DNA from 2 places in the Streptomyces sp. NBC_00286 genome. Region 2 is predicted to be linked to the other one. Evidence: riboswitches for the same ligand, from Rfam matches in the RefSeq annotation. Region 2 holds a riboswitch; the other holds the start of a gene.

Region 1 (3,403 bases), 3.2 Mb from region 2:
ACTCGTGCGAACGATGTACCAGCACGCGAACGTGATCGAGGTGCCGGGAGAGACGGTCGACATCGTCGGCACGGGTGGTGACGGGGCCAAGACGGTCAACATCTCCACGATGTCGGCGATCGTCATCGCCGGGACCGGGGCGAAGGTCGTCAAGCACGGCAACAGGGCGGCTTCGTCGGCGTCCGGTGCCTCGGACGTACTGGAGAAGCTCGGGGTCAACCTGGAGCTGACACCGAGGCGGGTGGCCGAGGTGGCCGAGGAGGCCGGGATCACCTTCTGCTTCGCGGTGAAGTTCCATCCGGCGCTGCGGCATGTGGCCGCCGCGCGGGGGCAGTTGGGCATCCGCACGACCTTCAACTTCCTGGGGCCGCTCACGAACCCCGCCCGCGTGAGGTCGCAGGCCGTCGGGGTCGCCGACGCGCGGATGGCGCCGATCATGGCCGGCGTCCTCGCCGAGCGCGGCAACTCGTCGCTGGTGTTCCGCGGCGACGACGGCCTGGACGAGCTGACGACGACGTCCACGTCGCGGGTGTGGGTGGTCCGTGACGGCAAGGTCCACGAGGAGACCTTCGATCCGCGGGATGTGGGGATCGAGTTGGTACCGGTGGAGGCGTTGCGGGGCGCTGACGCGTCGTACAACGCGGATGTCGCGCAACGGCTGTTGGGTGGGGAGACGGGTCCTGTACGGGACGCTGTGCTGCTGAACTCGGCGGCGGCGTTGGTGGCTCTGTCCCCGGGCGACGGCCCGCTGGCGGACCAACTGCGTGAGGGGATGGGCAGGGCGGCGGAGGCGATTGACTCCGGGGCGGCGAAGCGGACGCTTGACCGCTGGGTAGCGGTCAGTAACGGCTAACGGTCCGTTGTGGCTTGTCGCGCAGTTCCCCGCGCCCCTGAGGTGGTTGGTGGGTGCGGGGCCGCGGTCCGGTGCGTCAGCCCGTCGCCAACAGGGCATACGACCCCGTGCTGACACAGGGCGTAGCTGTGCCCAGACCGAAGCTAAGCGACGGGCATACGACGCACCGGCCCACGTCCCCTCCCGCCGGAGGGAGAGTGCCGGTTTCGTCGTGGCTGGCGAGCCTGGCGACTGGTGAGTATTTCAGCTGACGGCTCGGGGAGCGCCCCTTCAGGGGCGCGGGGAACTGCGCGACCAGCCACGATGCACCCGCGGCCGCGACACGACTGTCACCCTCCACCCCGGTGGGCACCCTACCGACCCGCGGTAGGCGCCCCACCCACGCCACAAACCCACCCACCCGCCGAAGGCGCCACCCACCCCGCTGGAGGCAGAGGGGCCTGGGGGCGGAGCCCCCAGTTTCGGGAAGGGGCGGGGTTGGGGAAAGGAACCGCTCGTTACGGCACCGTCCGGGATCCGGACCCGAGTTGCGGGCGGACGATCGGACCGCTTAGGTTCGATGCCAGGTCATGAGTGACAGCCACAAGGCCCCGGCCGGCTGTCCGGCAACCCTCCGTCCGTGGCGGGGTGCCCCGGGTGAAGACCAGGTCGTAGGCAGCAAGGCCTACGACAAGCGCGGACCCCTCGCACAGACCAGGGGTCCTGGTCTTGAGGGAGTGTCATGTCTGCCAACACCGCCGTCGCCGAGCAGTCCGTTGCCGAGCCGTTGGCCGTCCTGGGACGGGACGTCACCGTCCCGCTCGTCACCGGCGGCGAAGTCACGTACGCCGCCCTCGACTACGCCGCCAGCGCCCCGGCCCTGCAGCGCGTATGGGACGACGTGGCCGCATACGCGCCGTACTACGGAAGCGTGCACCGCGGCGCCGGCTACCTGTCCCAGCTGTCCACCGACCTGTTCGAGAACGCCCGGCAGACCGTCGCCGAGTTCCTCGACTGCCGCGACGAGGACCAGGTCGTCTTCACCCGGTCCACCACCGACTCGCTGAACCTGCTCGCCGCCGCCCTCCCCGCCGACTGCCAGGTCTACGTCTTCGAGACCGAGCACCACGCCTCGCTGCTGCCCTGGCGGCAGGCCCGCGTCACGTACCTCGACGCGCCGCGCACGCCCGCGCAGGCCGTCGCCACCCTCGAGCGCGCGCTCGCCGAACGCGACCCCCAGGGACCGGCCCTGGTCTGCGTCACCGGCGCCTCGAACGTCACCGGCGAGCTGTGGCCCGTACAGGAGCTTGCGGCGGCCGCGCACGCGCACGGTGCGCGGATCGTGCTCGACGCGGCGCAGCTGGCGCCCCATCACCCCGTCTCCGTAAGGGAGTTGGACGTGGACTGGGTCGCCTTCTCGGGGCACAAGCTGTACGCGCCCTTCGGCACGGGCGTGCTGGCGGGGCGCTCCGACTGGCTGCGTACGGCCGAGCCGTACCTCGCGGGCGGCGGTGCCAGCCGCAAGGTGACCCGGCGTACGGACGGCGGCGTCGACGTCGAGTGGCACGACACCGCCGCCCGTCACGAGGCCGGCTCGCCCAACGTCATCGGCGCCTACGCCGTCGCCTCCGCCTGCAAGGCCCTCACCGAGGCCGGCTTCGACGCGCTTGTCGCGCGTGAGCAGTGCCTGATCCGCAAGGTGCGGGAGGGCCTCGCCGACGTGCCCGAGGTGCGGGTTCTCTCCCTGTTCGGAGATGACGCCCCCCGCGTCGGCGTCATCTCCTTCGTCGTCGAGGGGTGGAACAGCTCGCACTTCGCCGCCGCGCTCTCCGCCGAGTACGGCATCGGCGTACGGGACGGGCTCTTCTGCGCCCATCCGCTCGTACGTACGCTGCTGGGGAGCGACCCGCAGTCGCAGGGCGAGTGCGGGGCCCCCGAGGCCGCACCCGGGGAGAAGTCCCTCAACGCGATCCGGGTCAGCTTCGGTGCGGGGACGCCGGACGAGCACGTGGAGCGGTTCGTGCAGGCCGTGAAGGAGCTCGTCCGGGACGGCGCGAAGTGGAACTACCGTACGGAGGACGGGCGTTGCGTTCCCGACACCTCCGCCTGAGCGGGCACCTCCCCGTCGGTCACCGGTAGCCGGGCACCGAGGGCGATCATCCGCAGGGCGCGTTCGGTGGCGTCCGTGAGGAGTTCGGTGGCCCGGTCCATGGCCTCGGCCAGGGGCATCGGGTAGGGCATGATCCCGTGGTAGGCGTCCACGCCCGGCACATTGTGGGCGCCCTCGCCGAGGGTGCCCGCGAGGGCCAGGACCGGCCGTCCGTACTGCTTGGCGCGGCGGGCCACCTCGGCCGGGACCTTCCCGCGCGGCGTCTGGTGGTCCAGTGCGCCCTCGGCGGTGATCACCAGGTCGGCGCGGGCCAGGCGGGCGTCCAGGTCGAGGCGTTCGAGGAGGACCTCGAAGCGGGGGAGGAGCCGGGCGCCCAGGGCGGCGAGGCCGGCGCCCAGGCCGCCGGAGGCTCCGGTGCCGGGGCCGTTGCGGAGGTCGGTGTCGGGGACGGCGACGTCGCG
Region 2 (3,403 bases):
TCTGTTCAGGGGCGCGGTCGCTACCTACGCCGCCTTCCGCTCCGCGTACTCCTCGATCTCCGCCATAGGCGGCCGTTCCTCCGTGTCCACCGAATACGTACGCGGTGCGAATCCCGCATCCACCCGCTCGAACTGCGTGATCCGCGGCCGTACGAGATGGCCGCGGGCCAGTCGCAGCTGGGCCGTGCGGTAGATCGCGGCGGCCATGCGGCCGAGGGCCTGGCCGTCCTGGTGGCGGTGTTTGCGGACGCCCACGTCGACCTGGGCGAGGGCGTCGAGGCCCACCAAGTGCAGGGCGTCGATCAGCATGCCCAGCTCGACCCCGTACCCGACCGGGAACGGCAACTGCTCCAGCAGCGAGCGGCGGGCCGCGTACTCGCCGCCGAGCGGCTGTACGAAGCCGGCGAGCTGCGGCCAGTGCATGTTCAGCAGCGGGCGGGCCATGAGTTCCGTAACGCGGCCGCCCTGGCCTGCGGCGGTCCTGCCGGAGGTGGGGTCGCCCGGCAGGTTCAGCGGGCGGTCGTACATCGCCTTGACGAGGTCCACGCCCGGATCGGTGAGCAGCGGGCCGACGATTCCCGAGACGAAGTCCGCGGAGAACTCCTTCAGGTCCGCGTCGATGAAGGCGATGATGTCCCCGCTCGTGACCAGCAGCGAGCGCCACAGGACCTCGCCCTTGCCGGGGACGGCCGGCATCCGCGGGAGTATGTCGTCGCGGTGTACGACGCGGGCGCCCGCGTCGGCGGCGACCTCGGAGGTACGGTCCGTCGAGCCCGAGTCGATCACCACGATCTCGTCGACGAGGGGCACCTTCTTGGTCATCAGCTCGCGGCGGATCACGGCGACGATCTCGCCGACGGTCTCCTCCTCGTTGAGCGCGGGCAGTACGACGCTCACCGTGGAGTTGGCCGCGCGTTTCGCGGCGATGAGCTTCTTCAGCGGGCGGTCGCCAACGGACCAGGAGCGCGTGTTCAGCCAGCGCTCGACGTCTTCCAGCACGTGCGGCTCTCCCTTGCATTGGACCGGGTCGCGAGTGCCCACTGCGGCAGAAGGCTGATGTGACTGTCATCTCGCGGTTCGGACTGGTCTCTCCACGATCCAGGCCTTCGGTTACAGTCTTGAACAACGCTGATGACCATCGCATGTCGCGGGTCGTCCAGCCGACAACCACATACTCACAACCGAATAGCGCTCATCCAGAGGGGCAGAGGGATACGGCCCGTTGAAGCCCCGGCAACCCTCCAGCCGGTCTCGTACCGATCGAAGATGATCGATTCCGCGAGGCTCCCGGCTAGTGAAGGTGCCAAATCCGTCTCACGGCGAGATGCGTCGTGAGGAAGATGAGGAGAAAGGGCCTCGCCTCACATGGCTGCGCAGACAGTTGCAAGCACCACGAACGCTGACACCTCCGCCGACTCGGCGAACTCCACGGCCTCCACGGACTCTGTAGACCTCGGCCCCGCCGCCGCGCTCTCCTGCCGCGAATGCGGGCACCGCGTCCCGCTCGGCCCCGTCTTCGCCTGCGAGGAGTGTTTCGGCCCGCTGGAGATCGCGTACGACTTCTCGGCATACGACACCGAGGAACTCCGTAAGCGCATCGAAGCGGGCCCCGCGAACATCTGGCGGTACGCGCCTCTCCTGCCCGTCCCCGCGGACGTGGCCACGAAGCCGAACATCAACCCCGGCTGGACCAAGCTCGTCAAGGCCGACAACCTCGCGCGCGAACTGGGCGTCGACCCCGGCAAGCTCTTCGTGAAGGACGACTCCGGCAACCCGACGCACTCCTTCAAGGACCGCGTCGTCGCCCAGGCCATCGAGGCCGCCCGTGCCTTCAACTTCACGACCCTCTCCTGCTCCTCCACGGGCAACCTCGCCGGGGCCGTCGGCGCCGCCGCCGCCCGCGCCGGCTTCCGCTCCTGCGTGTTCATCCCGCACGACCTGGAGCAGGGCAAGGTCGTCATGGCCGCGGTCTACGGCGGCGAACTCGTCGGCATCGAGGGCAACTACGACGACGTGAACCGCTTCTGCTCCGAGCTGATCGGCGACCCGGCCGGCGAGGGCTGGGGCTTCGTCAACGTCAACCTGCGCCCGTACTACGCCGAGGGCTCCAAGACCCTCGCGTACGAGATCTGCGAGCAGCTCGGCTGGCAGCTCCCCGACCAGCTGGTGGTGCCCATCGCCTCCGGCTCGCAGCTCACGAAGATCGACAAGGGTCTGCAGGAGCTGATCAAGCTCGGGCTCGTCGAGGACAAGCCGTACAAGATCTTCGGCGCCCAGGCCGAAGGGTGCTCGCCGGTGTCCGTCGCCTACAAGGCGGGCCATGAGGTCGTACGGCCCCAGAAGCCGGACACGATCGCGAAGTCGCTCGCGATCGGTAACCCTGCCGATGGTCCGTACGTGCTGGACATCGCGCGTCGTACCGGGGGTGCCGTCGAGGACGTCAACGACGAGCAGATCGTGGACGCGATCAAGCTGCTGGCGCGGACCGAGGGGATCTTCGCGGAGACCGCCGGTGGTGTGACGGTGGGGGTTGCGCGCAAGCTGATCGAGAACGGTGTGCTGGATCCGGCGCTGACCACGGTCGTCCTGAACACGGGTGACGGTCTGAAGACCCTCGACGCCGTGGCCGGCACGGGTCTTACCGCGACGATCCGGCCCAGCCTCGACTCGTTCCGAGAGGCCGGCCTCGCGTAGCGCTTCGCGGGAAGGGCTGTATTCACGCTGCGGGCCGGTGGGGCTGGTCGCTCCCCCGCTCTCGGCTTCGCTCGAGCGGGGGGACCCCATGAGCGGGGGGACCCCCATCGCGGCGGAGCCGCAAATGTCACCGCCCCGCGCCCCTGAAGGGGCGCTCTACTCGACCGGAGGTCATAACCCCATGAGCGTCAACGTTCGCATCCCCACCATCCTTCGCACCTACACCGGCGGCAAGGCCGAGGTCGCCGCCGAAGGGTCGACCCTCGCCGAGGTCATCGCCGACCTGGAGAAGAACCACACCGGTATCGCGGCGCGCGTCCTGGACGACCAGGGCAAGCTGCGGCGGTTCGTCAACGTGTACGTGAACGATGACGATGTGCGGTTCGAGCAGGGGCTGGAGACGGCGACGCCCGACGGGGCCGGCGTCTCGATCATTCCGGCCGTTGCCGGAGGCTGATCGTTACCTTCGGTAATGCAGGTAACTCAGGGTTCATCGAATTGCCCCCTCCGTGAGTTAAACGGAGGGGGCAATTCTATATGGTTGAGCACGGTACAGTTGGGGAACGTGGTGCTCCTCGGGGCCGAATGCATGTGCATTCCTGATTGGCCCCCGATAAGAAGTAGCCAAAGTGTGCAGGTCTTTTGCGTCATTCGCTCCTTTTATGGAGCCCGACTTGCCCCCCTCTAGGGTGAATTCTCCGTACATTCC

What was found. Region 2 has a riboswitch for S-adenosylmethionine ahead of thrC (threonine synthase). Riboswitches for the same ligand answer to the same signal wherever they lie in the genome.
Region 1: linked by a shared signal. The riboswitch ahead of OHT21_RS34750 (aminotransferase class V-fold PLP-dependent enzyme) and the one ahead of thrC (threonine synthase) in region 2 are both predicted to bind S-adenosylmethionine.

What each region holds. Positions count from the first base shown of each region.
Region 1 is NZ_CP108054.1:7,694,664-7,698,066, forward strand. It holds gene trpD (anthranilate phosphoribosyltransferase) at 1-853, shown strand, start outside; SAM riboswitch class IV at 1,419-1,535, shown strand; gene OHT21_RS34750 (aminotransferase class V-fold PLP-dependent enzyme) at 1,575-2,942, shown strand; gene OHT21_RS34755 (glycerate kinase) at 2,897-3,403, opposite strand, start outside.
Region 2 is NZ_CP108054.1:4,451,032-4,454,434, reverse strand. It holds gene OHT21_RS20200 (glucosyl-3-phosphoglycerate synthase) at 25-999, opposite strand; SAM riboswitch class I at 1,190-1,347, shown strand; gene thrC (threonine synthase) at 1,366-2,694, shown strand; gene OHT21_RS20190 (MoaD/ThiS family protein) at 2,876-3,151, shown strand.